Regions from separate parts of the Pseudoalteromonas nigrifaciens genome, predicted to be linked through region 1. Evidence: predicted binding sites of a transcription regulator. Region 1 holds the regulator's gene; the other holds the start of a gene.
The links. Region 1 encodes MetJ, which represses methionine synthesis genes. Its sites were predicted from a motif close to TAGACGTCTAGACGTCTA; they were not measured.
Positions count from the first base shown of each region.

Region 2: a site for MetJ is predicted at 4,479-4,496, ahead of metK (methionine adenosyltransferase). Genes of this name have one in related genera too.

Region 1 covers NZ_CP011036.1:3,176,719-3,188,760, reverse strand. The annotation lists gene hslV (ATP-dependent protease subunit HslV) at 1-185, opposite strand, end outside; gene PNIG_RS15080 (SPOR domain-containing protein) at 265-792, opposite strand; gene priA (primosomal protein N') at 813-2,999, opposite strand; gene rpmE (50S ribosomal protein L31) at 3,256-3,471, shown strand; gene PNIG_RS15065 (malic enzyme-like NAD(P)-binding protein) at 4,016-5,257, shown strand; gene metJ (met regulon transcriptional regulator MetJ) at 5,356-5,676, opposite strand; gene metB (cystathionine gamma-synthase) at 5,876-7,114, shown strand; gene PNIG_RS15050 (bifunctional aspartate kinase/homoserine dehydrogenase II) at 7,120-9,465, shown strand; gene PNIG_RS15045 (penicillin-binding protein 1A) at 9,556-12,042, opposite strand, start outside.
Region 2 covers NZ_CP011036.1:760,966-773,007, reverse strand. The annotation lists gene PNIG_RS03615 (NRAMP family divalent metal transporter) at 1-1,032, opposite strand, end outside; gene hpf (ribosome hibernation-promoting factor, HPF/YfiA family) at 1,245-1,601, opposite strand; gene ppnP (pyrimidine/purine nucleoside phosphorylase) at 1,803-2,117, opposite strand; gene tkt (transketolase) at 2,303-4,294, opposite strand; gene metK (methionine adenosyltransferase) at 4,598-5,749, shown strand; gene PNIG_RS03590 (hypothetical protein) at 5,902-6,453, shown strand; gene PNIG_RS03585 (5-formyltetrahydrofolate cyclo-ligase) at 6,474-7,070, shown strand; gene rpiA (ribose-5-phosphate isomerase RpiA) at 7,123-7,776, shown strand; gene serA (phosphoglycerate dehydrogenase) at 7,786-9,015, shown strand; gene PNIG_RS03570 (TMEM175 family protein) at 9,119-9,697, opposite strand; gene PNIG_RS03565 (hypothetical protein) at 9,947-10,879, opposite strand; gene radA (DNA repair protein RadA) at 10,961-12,042, opposite strand, start outside.

The DNA of each region.
Region 1 (12,042 bases):
TCAAAGCGTTCGAAAAGGGTGAAGGCATCAGCAGTACCGCCGGCAAAGCCAGCAATTACTTTGCCATTATAGAGGCGTCGAACTTTACGGGCATTGCCCTTCATTACTGTATTACCAAGCGAAACTTGGCCGTCGCCGCCAATTACAACATTGTTGCCGCGGCGTACACTTACGATAGTAGTCATATTATTCCTCATCATCGAGCTGCAGGGGCAACTCGTAAAAAACGATTATGAAGAGGTTATATGGGTGAATGGTTTATTTTCAAGTCCAGCCCCAAATTCCGCAGCCGACTATTTTTACACGTTTAAGTTTATTTTTATCGCTCTCAGCTTGGCGCTTGGTTTTATAGGGGCCTAAGCGTACTTTATACCAAATGCCACTGCTGCCTGTGGTCTCTTTTATTTCAGAAATAAGCCCTGCAAAGGCTATTTTAGCTTTTAGCGATTCAGCCTGCAGGTAGGTTCTAAACGAACCGCATTGCATAACGTAAGGGCCTTTTTGTTCAAGTTCTTTTACTTCAACCTGAATTTCGTGGTTTCTAATTTCTTTAATAAACGCAGGCGTACGTGGTACAACAACTTCTACAGGAGTTGTAGGTACAGGGTTAGCTTGTTTTTCAACTAGCTCAGGATCGGCGTTATTTTTAATAAACCATAAGCCATAAGCAAAACCTGCCACCAATAAAGTAACAATTAAAACTAACAGTATTGGAAAGGGTTTTTTAGCGGGCGCTGATTTCGCTTTTTTGCGGTTTGCTGGTTTTTTGTTAATGTAATCGTGCTGTGCCATAGCTTTATTTTGGCCTTAACCTAAATCATGTCTATAGGGTCTACGTCTAGGCTCCAGCGTACTTTTTGTGCAAGTTTGCTAGTGCTTAGATAATCAACCATTTGCGCAAGATATTGGTGCAATACGCGGCGATCTTGCGCTTGAATGTGTAATTGAAAACGATACATACCTGCTACTTTTTCAAGAGGAGCAGGTATTGGACCGAGCAATTGTATACCAGTTACCCCGCTTACTGGAACCAAATCTGTCAAAAAATCGACGACTTGTTTTATATTGTGTCCTTGGGCGCGAACAATGGCCATATTTGTGATTGGTGGTAGGTCTGCATCTTCACGTTCACGCAGTGCAAAGCGAGCAAAATCCTGATAACCATTATTAACCAAATCTTGTAATAGTGGGTGCTCAGGAAAATGTGTTTGCAATAACACTTGGCCTGCCTCACCTGAGCGCCCAGCACGCCCGGCCACTTGCGTAACAAGTTGGGCTAAATGCTCAGTTGCTCTAAAATCACAGGAGTATAAGCCGCTGTCTACGTCTAAAATAACCACTAAACTTACATCGGCAAAGTGATGCCCTTTAGCCAACATTTGCGTGCCCACTAAAATGCGCGCGCCGCCTAGGTTTATTTCATCCAGTGCTTTTTCAAGGCTGCCTTTACGACGAGTAGAGTCGCGGTCGATACGTGTAACAGGGGTTTGTGGAAATTCACTCGATAAAAACTCTTCTATTTGCTCAGTGCCTTTACCATTAGGAAAAATTTGCGTGCTACCGCAGTCGGGGCATTGGTGTGGAACATGATATTGCTCGCCACAGTGATGGCAAATCATTTGCCCAATAGCTTTATGAAAAGTGGCACTGGTGCTGCAACGCTTGCATTCGCTTAACCAGCCACATTCATGGCAAATTAACGTGGGCGAAAATCCACGACGATTTAAAAACACCATCACTTGTTTGCCACGTTTTAAATGTTGGCGCATGGTAGCAAGGCTGGCATGGGCAATGCCTGCTTGGTCGGGCTGGCCTTTCATATCGAGTAATTTAAATTGGTTATCGGTAGCGGTTTGCGCGCGCTCAGTAAGGCTCAGTAGTTGGTATTTATTATTAATTGCTTTGTGCAGGGTTTCGAGTGCCGGTGTTGCACTGCCTAATATAAGCGGAATTTTATGCTGATATGCACGATACGCAGCTAAATCACGGGCATGGTAGCGCAGCGTGTCTTGCTGTTTAAAAGACGAGTCATGTTCTTCATCAACCACTATCATGCCGAGCTTTAAAAATGGCAGAAAAATACTCGAACGTGTGCCTATTACTATGGCGCAGCTGGCTTTTTCGCAAAAACGCCAGGTTTGTAAGCGTTCATTATCGGTTAAAGCTGAATGCCAAAGCATAATGGGGGTGTCGGGAAAGCGGCGGCGAAAGCGGTTAACGGTTTGCGGGGTTAAGCCTATTTCGGGCACTAATACTAGTGCTTGTTCGCCGCGCTTTAGTACTTCTTCTAAACATTGTAAGTACACTTCTGTTTTGCCGCTACCGGTTACACCTTCTAATAAAAAGCTGCTAAAACCGCTGCTTTGATTAATTGTGGTGCAGGCAACCGCTTGCTCTTTGTTAAGTGTTGGTTTGCTACCCACTGTTGGGGCTACACTTTGCCAGTGGTTATCATGCTCAATTGACTGCGTTATGAGTGCCTTATCTATTAAGCTATCAATGGTTTTTTTACTAAAGCCCAAAGCTTTTAACTCGGTTAATGACGACTTGCCTGATTGCGATAGCTGCTTTAGTAAATTAAGTTGAGTCTTAGCTTTTAATGACGGCAGCAGCGCGCCTTTTTCCGTTAGGGCTACCATATTAATGCTGGTTTTATCAGGCGATTCGCCTTGGCGTAGTGCGCTTGGCAATGCAATATGAATGGTTTCACCCAGCGGGTAGCAATAATAACGGGCAGTAAAGCGCAGTAACTCTATGTGCTCTGCAGATAAAATTGGCGTATCGTCGATAATTTCAAAAATTGCCTTTATTTTGTTTTCAGGCACTTCGGTTGTTGTTTTAAGCGCTAAAACCACGGCTACTTTACGTTGATTACCAAAGGGTACTAACACCCGCATTCCGGGTTTTAATGGCGCAGAAGCTTCACCAAGCTGGCTATCTACTTTATAATCAAAGGTGCGCGGTAGTGGAACTTTTATAGCAACTTCAACAAAATACATAGTAACTCAACTGTTAAAAAAATAATGGGGGAGGGCGTGCTAATACTTGGCCCTAATGTACTAAAAATACAGCTAAAAACCTACTACCAAATAACCTTGTTTACTCAAAATGGTTATTTTTTTAGCAAAAATACTAATTAATGCTTGTGTGCTTGATGGTTGTTGGATAAAATCCGCCACCAATAAATTTGTTTTAACGACGTATGGTGCCAGACTCCGGGTTTGGAGAGCGATGCGGCCTTAACTAGAGGTTTCTATGAAAGAAGGTATTCACCCTAAGTACGAAGTAATTTCTGCAACTTGTTCATGTGGAAACGAATTCGAAACTAGCTCTACTCTGTGTAAAAATATTCACCTAGACGTTTGTTCTGCGTGTCACCCGTTTTACACTGGTAAGCAAAAGATTTTAGACACTGGCGGACGTGTTGATCGTTTCAACAAGCGTTTCGGTGCACTTGGTAGCAAAAAGTAATTATTGCTATTTAGTTAAAAAAAGCATCTTAGGATGCTTTTTTTATGCCTAAAAATCCTCTAACTTCCCCCTAACCTCGCTAGTTTTAAGTTTATTGCTTTTGCATAACTATTTCCTGTTCTTATTCTCGGTATGCATAAACCTTTGCAGACAAATGACCTAATATTCTCTATATTTTTAATAGCTTAATTTTAAACTCGGTTTCTAAAAGTAGCCAACATGAAGCTATGTGTTGTTAAAGCAGAATAAATAATCGCTTTTAGCTGATTTTATTCACATTTTAAAAACGCTGTTTTGTGAATAATACTTTTAACTAAAATAAGCTTGAAAAGTGCCTTTTAGCACAATTTATATTTATGAAAAGTAGCGATGTTTTTATCGAAGTTGCTGAAAATTCGCTTAAAATTAACAGATCTAGCATATAACAGGATAGACCTGATATTGCTTGGAATTTAAAAATAATAAGGGTATCGTACTTTAAGGCATGTTAAGTGTCGCTTTACTCCCTCTCACTTTAACTTAAATTGCAGGATATAATCGCGTTATGTCGGACTTTCGTGAACAAGCACTACATTATCACTCTCACCCCGTTCCAGGTAAAATCAGCATTGAGCTAACCAAGCCTGCAGAAACGGCTCATGATCTCGCTTTAGCTTATAGCCCCGGTGTAGCTGAGCCGGTGCGTGAAATTGCTGCTGACCCTGTAAATGCCTATAAGTACACAGGTAAAGGTAATTTGGTTGCAGTGATCACCAATGGTACTGCTATTTTAGGTTTAGGAAATTTAGGGCCTTTAGCGTCAAAACCGGTAATGGAAGGCAAGGCGTTGTTGTTTAAACGTTTTGCAGGCATTGACTCAATTGATATTGAAGTAAAACACCGCACCACCGAAGACTTTATAAATACTGTGGCTAATATTGCTGATACTTTTGGCGGTATTAACCTTGAAGATATTAAAGCACCAGAGTGTTTTGAAATTGAAAAGGCGCTTATTGAACGCTGTAGTATTCCTGTTTTTCATGATGATCAGCACGGCACGGCTATTGTAACGGCTGCAGGCATGATAAATGCGCTGGAAGTGCAAGGCAAAGATATTGAAGATGCAGTTATTGTATGTTTAGGTGCCGGCGCTGCAGCGATTGCTTGTATGGAGTTATTAATTAAGTGTGGTGCACTGCGTGAACATATTTATATGCTTGATCGTAAAGGTGTTATTCACACTCGCCGTGATGATTTAAACGAGTACAAACAGTTATTTGCTAACAATACCGATAAGCGTACATTACAAGATGTAATTGAAGATGCTGACGTATTTGTTGGTGTATCGGGCCCTAACTTATTATCGGCCGATGATTTAAAATTAATGGCAGCAAAGCCAGTCGTATTTGCTTGTTCGAACCCAGACCCTGAGATTGATCCGGCACTGGCACACGGCGCACGAAGCGATTTAATTATGGCAACAGGGCGCTCAGATTACCCTAACCAAGTTAATAACGTGTTGTGTTTTCCGTTTATTTTCCGTGGTGCACTTGATGTGCGTGCTAGTGAAATTAACGATGAAATGAAAATTGCAGCAGTTGAAGCTATTCGTAGTATTGCCAAAGAGCCGGTTCCGCCAGAAGTACTAAAAGCTGCCGGTGTAGATAAGCTAGCGTTTGGTGCAGAGTATATTATTCCTAAGCCTATGGACCCGCGTTTATTGCCGCGTATTGCTAAAGCAGTTGCATTAGCAGCCATTGCTTCAGGCGTAGCGCAAATAGAGCTGCCAGCAAACTATATGGAATAAGCAGCATTATGTTGCTCGGTATTAAGTTACTTCAGTGTAATTTATAGCCATAAAAAAACCTCAGCATGGCTGAGGTTTTTTTGTTTAAAAGCCGCTGTTTAGTCTTCGTTTAAAACAGGAACTTCTAAGCCCATTTCTTGCATTATTTTTTTTACTTCTTCAGGCACTTTTTCGGCGTTATCTTTACGTAAATCATCATCGTTAGGTAACGGTTGCCCAGTAAACGCATGCAAAAATGCTTCACATAATAGCTCGCTATTAGTTGCATGGCGTAAGTTATTAATTTGCCTACGGGTGCGTTCATCGGTTAGTACTTTTAATACATTTAGCGGGATCGAAACGGTGATCTTTTTAACTTGCTCTGATTTTTTCCCGTGTTCTGCGTATGGGTGAATATACTCGCCATTCCATTTTGCCATAAGATGTATCGTTGCCTCAGATTATTAATTGCTCACCCTACTAAAAAATAGCGCGAATATGCGTGAAATTCTATCGATTTAAACAAATTAGTCAAATACTTGTTGCACAGATGGCTAGGTGTTTAAATGTTTTGACTTCTTAAGTTGAATGAATTACTGTTTTAGACGTCTAAACATCTAAATAAAGCAGGTAATAAATATGAGTGAAAAAAATAAAGCGACAATTGCAGTTCGCAGTGGTGTCGATGCTGATAAGCACCATGGCGCGGTTGTGCCTCCGCTGTATTTATCAACCACTTATTCGTTTGCCGACTTTGATACAAAACGTCAATATGACTATGGCCGCAGTGGTAATCCAAATCGTGATACTTTAGCCCAAGCACTCAGCGAACTCGAAGGTGGTGCTCGCGGCATTATTACTGCAACAGGAATGGCTGCCGTACATTTAGCCACTCAGCTGCTTAATAGTGACGATACGTTGGTGATCCCCCATGATTGTTATGGCGGCAGCTATCGCTTATTTACCTCATTACAAAAGCGCGGCCTATTAAAACTCGAAGTGTTAGATTTAACTAAACCAGAAAGTTTGCAGCAAATTTTAGTAATCAAACCTAAGTTAATTTGGATAGAAACCCCTAGTAACCCTATTTTACGTTTAACTGATATTAAAGCAGTAACCGATATTGCGAAACAATGCGGTGCTTTGGTAGCCGCAGATAATACTTTTTTATCGCCTGCATTACAAAACCCGATTAAATTTGGCGTTGATATTGTGGTGCACTCAACCACTAAGTACATAAATGGCCACTCAGACGTGGTTGGCGGTGCGGTTATTGCTGCAACTGACGAACTAGGTGAAGAACTGGCTTGGTGGGCAAATAATATTGGTATAACGGGGGCACCGTTTGATAGTTACTTAACTTTGCGTGGCTTGCGTACTTTAAATGTACGCTTACGGCAGCATCAAGAAAATGCCTTAGCTATTGCTAAGTACCTTGAAAGCTCAAAATTTGTTAGCCAAGTATATTACCCGGGGCTAGAGTCGCATCCACAACATGAATTGGCTAAAGCACAGCAACTTGGTTTTGGTGGCATGGTTAGTTTTGACATTAAAGGCGGTGTGAATGACGCAGCTGCATTTTTAACAAACCTTAAAACATTTAGCTTAGCTGAATCTTTAGGTGGCGTAGAGAGCTTAATATGCCACCCAGCAACAATGACGCATGCAGGAATGGAAGCCGAGGCTCGTTTAGCCGCTGGCGTTGGCGATACGCTTATTCGTGTGTCGGTAGGTATTGAAGATGTAGCAGATTTATTAGCAGACTTTGATCGGGTATTTAATTTAGTGCAACCAGGTCAGCACAATAACGCAGGTAAAGCAGGCGCTAGCGCAAGTAGTAATGTTAAATTGAGCGCTGCTCACCCGGCGTTGTGGTAATTAATATGACTAATAATATTCATAAGTTTGGTGGTTCGAGTTTAAGCTCAGCCGAGCGCTATAAAAGCGTTGCAAAAATAATTATAGGGCAAGCTCAGCCCGGTGATTGTGTAGTGGTATCGGCTGCAGGAAAAACCACAGATACATTAGTAAAACTGTGGCAAAGTTATCAGCAGCACGATACTCAAGCGCTCGCTGATATTGTATTGCAATTAAACAATCATCAAAGTGATTTAATAACGCAGCTACTGCAGGGCGATTTAAAGCGCAGCGCTTTAACCACTCTAAATGAAGAGCTAAGTTTAGTTGCTAAATTAGCGAGTACTGAGCAGTTGCAAGAAGCGGCGCTACTCGCCCATGGTGAGTTGTGGTCAGCTCGTTTGCTCGCTGCGTATTTACAGCAACTTAATGTTGCTGCATGCATGCAAGACGCAAGAGGCTTGTTTACGCTAAGTGATGGACAATTATTGCATAGCCAAAATACGCAGCAGTGTAGTGAGCTTATTAGCCAGCACAAAATTAACGTGGTAACAGGGTTTATTGCGGCTAATACCCAAGGCGATACGGTCACTCTTGGTCGCAATGGTAGTGATTACAGTGCAACCTTATTGGCAAGTTATTGCAATGCTAAACAAGTATATATTTGGACCGATACACAAGGGATATTTAGTACCGACCCACGTAAAGTTAACAAGGCCATTAAATACGCTAAGGTATGTAGAGCGCAAGCTAACTTATTGGCAAGATTAGGTAACCCCGTTTTACACGCTAAAACATTATCGCCACTTAAAAATACCGATATAAAGCTTGCGGTGCGCAGTAGTTTTGACGTGCAAGCAAGCTCAACAAATGTAGTGAAAGAGGGCTGTGTAAAACAAAAACGTTTTATTACTACATTAGAAAATATAGATTTACTTAGTGTTGAAGGGCTAGTTGAGGGTGAGGTAACTCAGGTTAGCCAGCTTATTCAACATAGCTTGCATCATTTTAGTAGCGCGGGTGAAACTTACCTAATAGTACCGGCAGTAGCGACCCATCAAGTAGTTAGTTACTTTGCAGGAAGAGCCAATATTAGCGAGTCTAACCTACATGGTTGCGCGCTAGTTGCTCCTGAGCAAGATATAAACTCATTGAGTACTCAGGCACGCGAGTTGCTCAATTTGCATAATATTGAACCTCGCTTTGTGCATCAAGATAGTGGTTATGTATTGCTACTGACGGATCAGCTTATTGATAGTGATGTGCTTAATGTGCTGCACGATAAACTGATCACTAAAGGCCAAGAAATTGCCTTAATAGTGGCAGGGCTTGGTAACGTAGGGGATGTATTTGTTAGCCAACTATCGGCGCAGCTAGCACGCTTATCAACCGACTTTAATATTAAGTTAGTGGGATTAGCACGTTCGCAAAAACTGCTATTTAATCCCAGCGGCATAAATGTACAGCACTGGAAGAACCAATGGCAGTTAGAGGCTGTTGACTATAGCAGCCAAGATTTATTAACCGCTATTGGCCAGCTTGATTACGAGCATAAAGTGGTTATAGACATAACCGCCAGCGAGCAATTTAGTCAGTTATACCCAGATTTTGTTGCGCTTGATTGTCATTTAATTAGTGCTAATAAGTATGCTGGTACCGCGCCAACTCCTTGGTATAAAGCGTTGCAGCACAATATTGCGCAGCGCAATTTATATTGGCGCTATAACGCTAGTGTGGGTGCCGGTTTACCAATTAATTTTGCCCTTGCAGATTTACAAAACAGTGGCGATAAAATAACACGTATAGAAGGTGTTTTTTCGGGTACGTTATCGTGGTTATGTAGTATGTATAATGGCGCAACTGCATTTTCTGAGTTATTACTTGAAGCGCAACAAATGGGTTTTACTGAACCCGATCCGCGCGAAGATTTATCGGGGCGAGATATGCAGCGTAAGCTACTTATTTTAGCGCGAGAGTTAGGGGTTGAATTAGACCTTAACGACATTGCCTTAGCGCCGTTAATGCCCGATGAGCTAGCACTAGGTAGCTGGGATGACTTTTTAGCTAATAAACATAAGCTCGACACTTTTATTGAAGAGCATGCACGCAATGCAAAATTACAAAACGCGGTACTTCGTTATACAGGTTTACTGAGTATTGAGCCCGATAGCGTAACGGCCAAAGTAGGGTTAGCGTATGTTACGCCCAATGACGCATTAGCAAACTTAACCCCGGGTGATAATATTTTTGTTATTAACAGCCAGTGGTACAGCAATAATGCCTTGATTATACAAGGCCCAGGTGCTGGTAAGGAAGTGACTGCAGCAGGCGTTCATTCTGACTTATATTGGCTGATAAAAAACTTAAAGTAATAATTAAATAAAACAAAAAACGGCAACCTAAAGAGGTTGCCGTTTTTTTAGCGTAATTAACCATTTAGCTAATGAGAGATGTGCTTATGGTTAAAATAGCTCTTCTTCTGTTTTGGTGTCTTCTTCAAAAATATCGCTTGGCTGCGAAAGCACATAACTAGTTGGGGTAGTGCCTTTTTCAAAGTATTCAAAGCGGCTAGTATAATCATTTTTGTGGCTTAATAAGCCAGTCGCTAAATCAATACGAATAGAAACTAATCCTTCAGGTGGTTCAATTGGCGCTTCTGGTTGCCCATCAAGAGCTGCCCTCATAAATTCATTCCATGCCGGTTGAGCTGTTTTTGCGCCCGATTCAGCCCCTGTTATTTGACCACTATCAAGGTTGTTGTTATAAGCAGAGCGACCTAGAGTATTGCCAGGGTTGTCAAAGCCAACCCATACTGAGGTGAGTACATTGCGGTTAAAACCACTAAACCAAGTGTCAACAGAGTCGTTTGTGGTACCTGTTTTACCCGATAAATCACGACGCCCTAAACGCTGTGCTCGCCATGCAGTCCCCGTCCAGCCTGTTTTATTGCTCCAGCTTCCGCCGCCCCAAATTGCGCTGTTCATAGCGTCTGCAATTAAAAAAGCATTTTGTTTAGAAATAATACGTGGGGCACATTGCACTGTTTGCTGCGCTTTTTCACCTTGCTCAGTATTTTCTATCGTTAGGCTGCTGTTATTTTCGATAGCGAGGGGCTGCGTGTTCTCATCGCAGGCTAGGGCTGGGTTTGCTTTAAATAACACTGTGCCAAAGGCATCTTGAATTTCAGATATAAAATACGGTTCTATTAAATGCCCGCCATTAGCAAACGCGCTCATACCACGAGCAAGTTCTAATGGAGAAATGGAAGCACTACCAAGCGCTAAAGATTCACTGCGGTTAATGTCTTTATTATCAAAACCAAATTTAAGTAAATGATCGGCAGTACGTTGCAAGCCTACACCACGTAGAAGACGAACCGAAATAACGTTTTTAGATTGCGCCAATGCGCGGCGAATACGAATTGGGCCATTATAAACTGCAGGGCTGTTTTTTGGGCGCCATGCAATACCTTGGCTTTTATCCCATTGATTAATTGGAGCGTCGTTTAAAATGGATGCTAAAGTGTAGCCTTTTTCCAGAGCTGCAGAGTAAATAAAGGGTTTAATGTTTGAGCCAACTTGGCGTTTAGCTTGCACTGCACGGTTGTACTGGCTTTGCTCAAAACTATAACCACCAACAATTGCTTTAATACGGCCATCTTGAGGGTCTAAAGACACAATGGCACTAGAGGCTTCAGGAATTTGACTCAATAAATAATTATTATCGTCGTTTTTACGTAGCCATATTTGTGCACCTGGGACTAATATTTCAGTTGCAGCTTTAGGAGCAAAACTTTGGCGGTAACGCGTAATATATTTACGTGCCCACTTTAAGTTATCCCATGTAAGTGTTGCCAGCTCACCATTTTTTAGTAAAACGTCGGCTGTTTTTTCGTTAACCGCCAATACTACCGCGGCTTGTAAGTCGCCAAGCTGTTTTACGTCTTTTAGCTGGTTAAGAATTTGCGCTTGGCTTAATGCTGGTTGTGTTTGCGCATCCCATAATAAACGCTCTGGACCTCTAAAACCGTGGCGCATATCGTAATTATGTAAGTTATTTACTAAAGCCGTTTGCGCAGCTTGTTGAACGTGGGACTCTACCGAGGTAAATATTTTAAAGCCAGAGTTGTACGCTTTATCAATACCGTATTTAGCAACCATTTCTGCACGCACCATTTCAGATATATAAGGTGCGTATAAATCTATTTCAGCGCCATGAAAAACGGCCGTTATAGGTTGATTAATAGTCTCTTCATATTCGCTTTGGGTTATATAACGTTCAGACAACATTCTACCAAGTACGACATTACGACGCGCTTTAGCACGCACTGGATTGCGAATAGGATTAAGCGCTGAAGGTGCTTTTGGCAGGCCGGCAATCATTGCCATTTGCGCAAGGGTTAAGTCTTTTAGTTCTTTACCGTAATAAACTTGCGCTGCTGCACCAATACCAAACGCCCTATTACCTAATTCAATTTTATTTAAATACAGCTCAAGAATTTCGTTTTTGCTTAATAAGTTTTCAATATGTATCGCGATAAAAATTTCTTTTACTTTACGAATGTAGGCTTTTTCGCGGGTTAAGAAAAAATTACGTGCTAGCTGCATAGTAATAGTACTAGCGCCTTGTTTTTTCTCTCCGGTAGATATAAGTACAAGCGCAGAGCGCACTATACCTATTGGGTCAATACCAAGGTGATCATAAAAGCGGCTGTCTTCGGTGGCTAAAAATGCATTAATGAGGGGTTGTGGTATTTGGTCTATTGTGACCGGAATTCGTCGTTTTTCACCAAATTGATTGATCAACAGACCATCTTTAGTGAATACTTGCATAGGAGTTTGTAATTGCACGTCTTTTAAAACTTGCACACTTGGGATATCAGGTTTAACGTAATAATAAAGGCTGAACAAAGTGATCAGTCCAAATAATGTGCAAATGATAAAAAATTG
Region 2 (12,042 bases), 1.1 Mb from region 1:
AGGAGTGGTTACAAATGACAGTGTCATGGCAAAGGTAAGCATAGGACCTAAGGCTGATTCAAAAAATAAAATAACCGCCATACCAGCAAGTGCTTGCAGTATTAGCCATGTGTTTAAGCTGTGTTTTGATTGCTTAAAACCAAGTAATTTATGCGATTCGTTTAAAGTACGCGCGTAACCATCTAGTACCGTTAATGTGGTGCCAAACATACATAAAAAAGCAATGGCTGATACTAGCGGCCTTGCCCACTCGCCAATGGTAAGTGCGTACATATCAATAAGCTGTTTGGCAAAAGCGACTCCGCCGAGTTCTATATTACTGCTTTGCCCGTATTGCACTAATACACCTAAGCTAAAAAACACCAGCGCTAAGCCTGCGGTTAACCAGTAACCCACGTTAAAGTCGAACAAGCCTTCGCGTTTAGATATTATTTGTTGTGCTTGTTTTTCTTTTAACCACAGTGAGCTAAGTGCGGATATTTCAATGGGGGCGGGCATCCAGCCCATTAATGCCACCATAAAGCTAAGCATGGCTAACTCATACGGTGAAGGGCCTACATAGTCAGCAGGTGCCATTGGGCCATTACTAAAGGCAATAGCAAGTGCTATTAATGTTGCTAATGTAAGTAGCCCCATAATGCCTTTTGCCACGTTATCTAGCGCTTTAAAGTGCCCTAGCAAAAGTATGGTTAAGCACACGCCAAGTAAAATCCAACACAGCAGTGTTATTTCTATTGTGATAGGTAGTGCGTAATGCAACAAGCTTGCGGTGAGTAATAATACGCCTGCGGTATTAACGATAGCGGCAACAACATTTAGGACAATGAAGCTGTAAAAATAAAATGGCCCTTTGCTTTTATAACCCTCTACTAGGCTATTTTTGGTAGCGAGTGTGTACTCCATGCCAAAGCGAAAAAATGGGTACTTTAAAACGTTTACTACTAAAATAAGCCAAAATAATTGCCAGCCAAATATGGCTCCCGCTTGGGTTGATGCCACTAAATGTGAACCACCAATTGCAGCGGTTGCCATTAGAATTCCCGGCCCCAATGCATTTAAGCGAGTTTGCCAATTTGATACTACAGAGCGCATGTGTGTACTTACTGTTTATTTATAATAATGAATAAATTACAGAGTTTTAACGCAAAATGAAAGCTGAAAAGTATTAATAAATGAGGGGGTAAAACGAAGCTAATAAATAATGGTTTTAGGCCCTAAAAGTTAGGGCCTAAACTCTAAAAACGTTAACGAAGATCCATCTCTTGGATGATTTCGTGTGCAATTTCTGGGGTTGTTATTTCTGGTTTTTCATGCAAATTAGCTTTAATTTGCCCTTTGCGATGTTTTAGTGACGTATCTAGTTTTTTTGCGGCACTACTAATTGCTGGATACAGCACTTCGTTTTCGCCCTTAACCGATATACGTGCACCTTCGTAAATAGTGCTAATTTCCGCTTGAAGCTTGTTGTGAACTTTAGAAAGAATAATGTCGAGCGCGATCAAAGATGGAAAGTGATTCGCTATTTTTGAAAACTTTTCGTTTACGTGTTCTCTAATTGAATCAGTAACGTCAACATGGTGACCTGTAAGATTAATTTTCATTTTATATCCTTTTATGTGTTACTTCATAGTTAGTATTGGGGGCAATATGAATTAACACAAGGAGAAATGTAACTATTTAAGCAAATATTTGTTAGTAAAGCTGATTTAGATCACTCACTGAACATTAAACATGCAAAAGCCCGCATTATACGGGCTCTTTAAGCGGTTAAATAACATACTAACCGCGTTATATTTGTGCTATTAATCTGTGTATGAACAGCAATAATCAGCAAAATCGCTTACTTTTACCTTAAAGCTTACGTTTGCATCAACATTAAATGATTCGCCCGCATTAAATGTTTTCCACTCGCTTTCACCTGGCAATAAAATATCCCACTGCCCTGCTAATAATTCCATACATTCTTTTTGGTTAGTGTCGAACACAAACTCACCTGGTTGCATAAAGCCTAATGTTTTTGCTTCACCACTGCCTAATAAAACGGTTCGGCTTGACACTTTGCCATCAAAATACACATTGGCTTTTTTAATTACACTAACATTTTCGAACTTTGACATATTTAGCTCCTGCTAATAATTTAAGATTTTTATTTATAAATTTTATCGCACTACCTTGCCTGATAGCTTACTTTCTTGCAAGGAAAGCAGTATTGCTTTAAGTGAAGTTGTTTCATATTCGGGCATAAAAAAACCCGCAACATATGCGGGTTTTTCAATTGCTTACTTTATTTAATCAAAGGCGATTAAAAAAGTTCGTTTGCTTTGTTTACTATGTTCTCAACAGTAAAGCCAAAGTGCTCAAACAGCTCACCAGCAGGCGCTGACTCACCAAAGGTAGTCATACCTACTACTGCGCCATTTAGGCCAACGTACTTGTACCAGTAATCAGCAATACCTGCTTCTACTGCTACGCGGCGTGAAACAGATGCTGGCAATACACTTTCTTTGTATGCTGCGCTTTGCGTTTCAAAAGCATCAGTACACGGCATAGATACAACACGTACCTTTTTACCTTGCTTGCGTAGTTCGCTTGCAGAATCTTGTGCTAGTTGCACTTCAGAACCCGTTGCAATGAAAATAAGCTCTGGATTGCCGTCGCAGCTAAGGATGTAACCACCCTTTTTAACGTCGCTCAGTTGCTGTGCGTTACGTGCTTGTTGCTCTAAACCTTGGCGAGTAAAGATTAGTGATGTAGGACCGTCTTTACGCTCAATAGCTTGTTGCCATGCAATTGCCGACTCAACTTGGTCACATGGACGCCAGTTGTATAAATTAGGCGTTAAACGCATGCTTGCAATTTGCTCTACTGGTTGGTGAGTTGGACCATCTTCACCTAAACCAATTGAATCGTGCGTGTATACAAAAATGCTTGGTTGCTTCATTAATGCAGCCATACGTACGGCATTTTTTGCATATTCAACAAACATTAAGAACGTAGCACCGTAAGGAATAAAGCCTTTATGCAGCGCAATACCATTCATAATTGCCGACATACCAAACTCACGTACACCGTAATAAATGTAGTTACCGCTTGCATCGTCGCGTGTTAAGCCTTTAGAGCCATCCCAAATTGTTAGGTTTGAGCCAGCTAAATCGGCAGAGCCACCCATAAATTCTGGTAATAACGGGCCAAATGCGTTTAATGCATTTTGCGACGCTTTACGAGACGCTGGGTTTGCAGGGTTTGCTTGCAGCTCTTCAATGTATGCTTGAGATTTTTCAGCCCAATCGCCTGGCAGTTCGTTGTTAATACGACGCTTGTATTCTGACGCTAGCTCTGGGTATGCTTTTGCGTATGCTGCAAATTTTTCATCCCAGCTTGATTCAAGCTGTTGACCTTTTTCTTTGCTATCCCATTGTGCATAAATGTCTGCAGGGATTTCGAATGCATCGCCAGTCCAACCTAAAAATTCGCGAGACGCTTTAATTTCGTCCTCACCTAGTGGTGCACCGTGACAATCGTGGCTACCCGACTTATTAGGTGAGCCGTAACCAATAATTGTTTTACAACAAATTAGTGATGGCTTATCGGTAACACTTTTAGCTTCTGCGATTGCAGCACTTATAGCATCGCTGTCGTGGCCATCAACACCGCTAATTACATGCCAACCGTACGCTTTAAAGCGAGCTGGCGTATCATCGGTAAACCAACCTTCTACTTCGCCATCGATTGAAATGCCGTTGTCATCCCAAAATGCAACAAGTTTACCCAGACCTAATGTGCCTGCAAGTGAACCAGCTTCATGAGAAATACCTTCCATTAAGCAGCCGTCGCCCATAAATGCATAGGTAAAGTGATCAACAATATCGTGACCTTCACGGTTAAACTGTGCAGCTAGCGCTTTTTCGGCAATTGCCATACCTACTGCGTTAGTGATCCCTTGACCTAACGGGCCGGTAGTAGTTTCGATTCCTGGTGCATAACCGTACTCTGGGTGACCAGGTGTTTTTGAATGCATTTGACGGAAGTTTTTAATTTCGTCTAACGGTAAATCATAACCCGTTAAATGTAATAAAGAATAAATAAGCATTGAACCGTGGCCGTTCGATAATATAAAGCGATCTCGGTCAGCCCACTCTGGGTTTGTTGGGTTATGTTTTAGATAATCGCGCCATAATACTTCTGCGATATCTGCCATGCCCATAGGGGCTCCAGGATGACCAGATTTGGCCTTTTGTACTGCGTCCATTGACAAGACACGAATAGCATTTGCAAGTTCTTTGCGAGATGGCATGAATTCTCCTACCTTAATATATTTTTGCGCGGGTATTTATGTATTCGATTATGCCGCCGTATAACTTGGCGACTAGTGTATAGTCCATTCTTACTTATTGTAGGGGCGGTGTGCAATTAAAAACCCATAATAATAGGTCATTATGAATATTTTTTGAGACCGAAAAGTTATTAAATATTTTATTTAGACGTCTAGGCGTAAAAACACTATGCAAGGTGTTTTGTTTTCGATAAAATACGCCCCTTAATTTTTAAGCGCTAATACCGACGTTTGTGAAGCGCAATATTTGTGAGCAGAAATACAATGGCAAAACATTTATTTACTTCTGAATCTGTTTCTGAAGGTCATCCGGATAAAATCGCCGATCAAATCTCTGATGCGGTACTTGATGCTATCCTTGAGCAAGATTCTCATGCCCGAGTTGCGTGTGAAACTTACGTAAAAACCGGTATGGTTATGGTTGGTGGTGAAATCACTACTAGCGCATGGGTTGATATCGAAGAAATTACACGTAAAACAATTCGCGACATTGGCTACACTAATTCAGATATGGGTTTTGATGCAGATTCATGTGCAATTTTAAACACTATTGGTAAACAGTCTCCTGACATTAACCAAGGTGTTGACCGTACTAGCCCAGAAGAGCAAGGCGCTGGCGATCAAGGCTTAATGTTTGGTTACGCATGTAACGAAACTGAAGTACTAATGCCTGCTCCTATTACCTACTCACACCGTTTAGTGCAGCGCCAAGCACAGGTTCGTAAAAGCGGCGAGCTTAACTGGTTACGCCCAGATGCAAAATCACAAGTTACGTTTGCATACGAAAACGGCAAGCCAGTAGGTATTGATGCTGTTGTACTTTCTACGCAGCACAGCGAAGATATTTCACAAAAAGATTTAATCGAAGCGGTGATGGAAACTATCATCAAGCCGGTACTTCCTGCTGAGCTAATTACTAGCGCGACTAAGTTTTTTATTAACCCAACAGGTCGCTTTGTAATTGGCGGACCAATGGGCGATTGTGGCTTAACCGGTCGTAAAATCATTGTAGATACCTACGGCGGCATGGCTCGTCACGGTGGCGGTGCTTTCTCTGGTAAAGATCCATCAAAAGTTGACCGTAGTGCTGCCTATGCTGCACGTTATGTTGCTAAAAACATTGTTGCTGCTGGCCTTGCTGATAAGTGTGAGCTACAAGTATCGTACGCTATTGGTATTGCAGAGCCTACGTCTATAAGCGTAGAAACCTTTGGTACCAGCAAACTAGAAGAAAGCCGTTTAATTGAGCTTATTCGTGAGCACTTTGACTTGCGCCCTTACGGTTTAATTAAAATGCTTGATTTAGAGCGCCCTATCTACCTTCCAACGGCGGCTTACGGCCACTTTGGTCGTGAAGAGTTCCCTTGGGAGCGTACTGATAAAGCAGAAGCACTTCGCGCTGCTGCTGGCCTTTAAGCCAACATACTATTAAAAATATAAACGGCCCTTTTAAGGGTCGTTTTTATATCTAAAGCTTATTATTCAAGCCGTGAAACATAAATCACTCTCGAATTGTTTTGCACTTTCGGTATATACTCGTTTTACTATAAAAGCTTAGGGAATTAAAAATGGCCGACAACTTTCGTGTTACCTTTGTAGGACTCGCTGAGGGCGTTGACAGCAAAGCTGTTACTGCCATGCTTGCTACTAAATTAAAAACATCAAATGAAAAAGTGTCGCTTTTTTTTAATGGTAAACCGCTATTTGTGCCAAGCAATAAAGACAAAGCCCTAAAGCAAGCCAAACTACTTGCCAGCTTAGGTATTAAAAGTAAGCTGCAGGCTGTTACCAACCCTAATCAAAATACTCAACTGGCAAGTGCAACGAGTAGCCAGCGCGATGACAGAATTTTTGATGCGCTTGATTACATTACCAGTAGCTTAATTCGTCTTGAAGAAAAACTAGACGAGCTTGAACAGCGCCTACCCGAGGTTGAAGCCACAGCAATTACCGATGAACACATAGAGTGGCAAGACGATGATCTTATGCTTGATGATGAGTTGCTCACGCCACTGCAAAAACGCAGTAATGTGTTGTTATATTCACTCATAGCAACTGTGGTTACTTTGCTTATTTTATTAGCAATATATTTAACCGTCCCTAACTTATTCTCTTTTTAATTACGGGGTGAAATCCTAAAGTGAGCAATAAACGTGCAACAATAAGAGCGTCTGTCCGCGAACTGCGTAATAATTTATCAAGTAACCAACAATTAATTGCCGCCCAATCGCTAAAAGTGAATTTTATTCAATACTTAAATGGCAAAAAAAACACTAAAAAAGAGCATATTGCCATTTATTTTAGTAACGACGGCGAGTTAGATACCTCATTGTTAATTAATGAATTATGGGATAAAGGGCACACCCTTTACCTACCTGTAATCCACCCCTTTAACGGGGCTAATTTACTATTTCAGCGTTATGAAAAAAACTCACCCATGAAGGCAAACCGCTATGGTATCTTGGAACCTAAGCTCAATTGTACTCAAATATGCCCGTTACCAGAGCTTGATTACCTACTTATGCCATTAGTGGCATTTGATAACCAAGGTAATCGCTTAGGAATGGGGGGTGGGTTTTACGATCGGACATTGGCGCGGCTACACCAGCAACACTGGCAAAAGCCGCAACTTATTGGTTTAGCACATGAATGCCAAAAAGTAACAGCTTTACCCATAGAATCATGGGATGTGCCACTTAAAACAATTATCACCCCAAATAAAACCTACTGTTGGTAAAGCGTTACTTTGTATACCAGCAGAAATTTTTGACATAAATGAGCATAAAACAATGACACAAGACGAATTAAAAAAAGCAGCTGCTTGGGCAGCGTTAGAGTTTGTAAAAGAGAACACTATTGTAGGCGTAGGTACAGGCTCAACGGTTAATCACTTTATTGATGCACTAGGCTCAATAAAAGACACCATTAAAGGTGCAGTTTCTAGTTCAGAAGCCTCAACAGCTCGTTTAAAAGCGCTAGGCATTGAAGTATTTGAACTTAATGACGTTGATGTTTTAGATGTATACGTTGACGGCGCTGATGAAATTAACGCCCATAACGAAATGATTAAAGGCGGCGGTGCAGCCCTTACTCGTGAAAAAATAGTAGCAGCGGTAGCTAAACAATTTGTGTGCATTGTAGATGACACCAAATTAGTAGCAACCTTGGGTGGTTTTCCACTGCCGGTTGAAGTTATACCCATGGCACGCAGTTACGTAGCACGCGAATTATTAAAACTTGGCGGTGATCCTGTGTATCGCCAAGGTGTAGTTACCGATAACGGTAACGTTATTTTAGATGTACATAATTTAAAAATTACCCAAGCTAAACAACTTGAAACACAAATTAATCAAATTGTTGGCGTAGTTACCAACGGCCTATTCGCAGAGCGTGGCGCTGATAAAGTGATTATCGGCACTAAAAATGGGCCACAAATTAAATAGGATGAGGTTATGAGTAAGGTATCGTTGGCAAAAGACAAAATTAAAATTCTTTTGCTTGAAGGTGTTCACCAAAGCGCTGTTGAAACGCTAAAACGTAACGGTTATAGCAACATCGACTATGTTAAAACATCCTTACCTGAGGACGAGCTAAAAGAACGTATTAAAGACGTACACTTTGTGGGGCTTCGTTCTCGTACTCATATTAACCAAGCTGTGTTAGAAGCAGCTGAAAAGCTCGTTGCGGTTGGCTGTTTTTGTATTGGCACCAACCAGGTTGACTTAAATGCGGCGCGCGAACGTGGTATTGCAGTATTTAACGCACCATTTTCTAACACCCGCTCGGTTGCAGAGCTTGTACTTGGTGAAATACTGTTGCTATTACGCGGTATTCCTCAGCGTAATGCTGCTGCACATCGTGGCGGCTGGTTAAAAACCGCAAACGGCTCGTTTGAAGCTCGTGGTAAAACATTGGGTATTATTGGCTATGGCCACATTGGTACCCAGTTAGGTATTATGGCCGAAAATATTGGTATGCATGTTGAGTTTTACGATATTGAAGATAAGTTATCACTTGGCAACGCTAAGCAAGTACATAATTTAACTCAGCTATTACAACGCTCTGATATTATTACTTTGCATGTACCTGAAACCCCACAAACTAAGAACCTTATTGGCACTGCCGAACTTGCGGTTATGAAACAGGGCGCTATTTTAATTAATGCGTCTCGCGGTACTGTAGTTGATATTGATGCATTGGCAGAAGCGCTTACCGATAAAAAACTCAGCGGCGCAGCAATCGATGTATTCCCGGTTGAGCCTAAATCTAACGATGAAGAGTTTGTATCGCCACTGCGTAATTTCGACAATGTTATTTTAACGCCGCACATTGGTGGCTCAACTCAAGAAGCGCAAGAAAACATTGGTATTGAAGTAGCTGGAAAACTAGCTAAATACTCAGATAACGGCTCAACTATTACTGCTGTTAACTTCCCTGAGGTTTCACTACCAGAGCTTGCTAATCGTAGTCGCTTACTGCATGTACATCACAACCGTCCTGGCGTATTAACACAAATAAACCAAGCGTTTGCGCAGCACGGTATTAACATTGCCGCGCAGTACCTACAAACAGATGAGTCAATTGGTTATGTAGTTATTGATGTAGATACCGACCACTCAGAAGTTGCCCTTAAAGAGCTAAGCGCTGTTGAAGGCACGATAAGAGCACGTATTCTGCATTAACTAATTTAAGCTCTAGAAAATTTTAAGCCGCGTTTGCTTTATAACAAACGCGGCTTTTTTATTGCCCTACTTAGCGGTAAAACTAATTAAAAGAGTAATAAATTTAATTTTGATTAACGGCCTGCTCTATTCTTTTATCTGGCACTAACCATAGCAGCGCCACTGCTACATATATTACTTGTGCTAACCATGGTGCTACAAATGCTACGCCTACTGCCGATAAGTAAAGCGCCATAGACACTTTGCCTTTCCAGTCTGCACCGATTGCTTTGCGCAATACAGAGCTGCAGCCATCTGTCGCCATTATGCTGCGTTGTAAAATATTATACGCAATCGCCGCCATAAACAGCACGGCACCATAAGTCGCGGTAGGTAGCGGCTCAAAGTGATTACCTCCCATCCAACTGGTCGAAAACGGGAATAATGATAACCAAAAAAGTAAATTTAAATTTGACCACAATACCCCACCCGAAACACTGCCAGCAGCGTGTAATAAATGATGATGGTTATTCCAGTAAATCCCTACGTATACAAAACTTAAAACATAGCTAAAAAAGTTAGGGAGCATAGGCACAAGTGCTTCAATTCCTGCGCCTTCAGGTATTTTTAGCTCCAATACCATAATGGTAATAATAATTGCCAACACACCATCACTAAAAGCTTCTAATCGACCTTTTCCCATCTGTAACCCCATTCAACTTTAAGTAATTAGTTTGAGCCTTAATGGCTATTTAATATGATAAATAACAGTTTTTGTAGTAATGAATACTAACGATTAAATGAGTGCTGGTAAACTAATTGTTAATTTTGAGAGTTAACACCTAGTCTAAACGCAAAATTTACGCATAAAAAAGCGCGAGTTAAACTCACGCTTTAATTATGTGTATCGTGCTATCATTTTTAACTGATATCGCGATTGCTATAGCTACTTTTAGTCGCCTTTAACTTCTAGATTAATGTACTCTACAAGCTTTTCAGGCTGGCCTATTAGCATCATTATTTGTTGGTTAACTTCCATCATAGTTTTGCCTTCAGGTAGTTTTGCCGACACGCTAAATGAATTTAAGCCTTTAACAAAGCCGCTAATCGCTTCTGCAATTTCTTCGGTTACTGGCGCTTGCTGTAGCTGCTGCTCAACCATCATTTGCATTTGCTCAACACTCATACCTTGCTTAATAAGCTCGCTTTCTAGCAATGCTTTAAGCTCGCCTTGGTTATTAAGTTCAAAGTTAACACTGCGCGGCTCTAACTTACTCATAGCTTGCATTATTAGCGTTTGCTGCTGTAATTCTTGCTCATAAGTTAAAGGTTCGCTGCCCGCTGCTTGCTGTGCTTTACTGATCGCAAGCGATGCATCCATAAGTGCTTGTGTGTTTGCCAGACCCATATTCATATTAAAGCTAACAATGTCTTTTGCATCTAACTTAACTACCACATCGCTGTCGCCCGATTTTTCATCGTAATCAAGTGATGAATGTAAATCGTAACTGGCCGACGCTAACATAGTATTTGTATCGGCTGGTAATTTAGCCACAAAGTCTTTATTAAATTGAAAGCTTTTTACATCAAATGTAGTGTGTGGTGAAATTTTATCGGTTTCGTAGCCTGTCACTTCAATGCTTTGAATACTGGCAACATTATCGCCTTCAGAACTAATGACTTCCATATTGCTAATTTCTACACTATTGGAAATAACACTAGCCGATAAGTCTGCATACTTAAATGTAGCGCCGGTTTGCTCGCTCACTAGTGCTAGTTGCTTATCTATTTCTGCACGTACTTCTTTAGTGGCTACGTGATTTGCATAACTTACGCCACCAACACCGGCAGCTACAATTGCTGCAGCTATAACTAACTTTTTCATGTTATTTCCTTATTTAAGTCTTTATATAAATTGTTTCAGCTCAAGAGTAACATTGCAGAACATCACCGATAAGCGTTTTTGCTAATTAATTAAACTAAGTAACTCATGTACTGTTTTTATCGGGGTGATCTTAGCGCCCAGCCCTTCCATTGATTTATGGTAATTACGAAATGGAATAAATATTTCCGTAAAGCCATGCTGCGCAGCTTCTTTAACGCGCGGTACGCCACTGTCTATTGGGCGTACGTCGCCATTTAAACTCAGCTCTCCCATAATACAAGTGGTACGTGGCACCACAAAATCATTTAAGCTGCTAAGTAGCGCAGCAACCAACGCTAAATCTATACAGGTTTCTGATTCATCAATTTTTAAGCCACCCACTATATTAAAAAACGTATCGTGAAATATTTTAGTTTTTGTGTGCTTACGCAGTATGCCGGTGAGCATTTTTATTCGGTTCATGTTTAAACCAACGCAAACACGCTGCGGAAATTCCGCCTCAATTTCAGTGGTTAAACATTGAATTTCGAGTAATAAATTACGATTACCTTTACGAATACACGTAATTGCAGAGCCAGGTGAATCTGTAGTTGAGCCTGATAAAAATATTTCGCTGGGGTTATCAACGCTGAGCATACCGCGTTCGCACATTCTAAAAATACCGACTGTATCTATATCACCAAAGCGGTTTTTATTTGCTCGTAAGGTACGAATTTGCCCATCGTTAGTATCTATATGCAATAGTGCGTCAACTATATGCACCAGCGTTTGCGGACCAGCTATTTCGTTGTTTTTATTTACATGGGCAATAATGAACATAGTGACATCATTTTGCTTACAGTATTGCGTAAGTGCTTGCGCGGCACTTTTTACTTGCGAAGGCGAGCCTGGGCTACCGTTAGCTGTGTCGGTGACCACTGCTTGAATGGAGTCTATTACTGCAAACTTAATTTTATTTTTATCGAGTTCTTCAATGATGGTTTCAACACTGGTTTCGGAAAGTAAATAAAGCGCATCAGGGTTATAATTTAACTTTAAACGATTCACTCTGTTTTTAAACTGCGATAAAGATTCTTCTGCGGTACAGTAAAGTGAGGGCATGCGTTGTGACATTCGTGCCACTAAATCAGATAACAAGGTTGTTTTACCAGCCCCTGGATCGC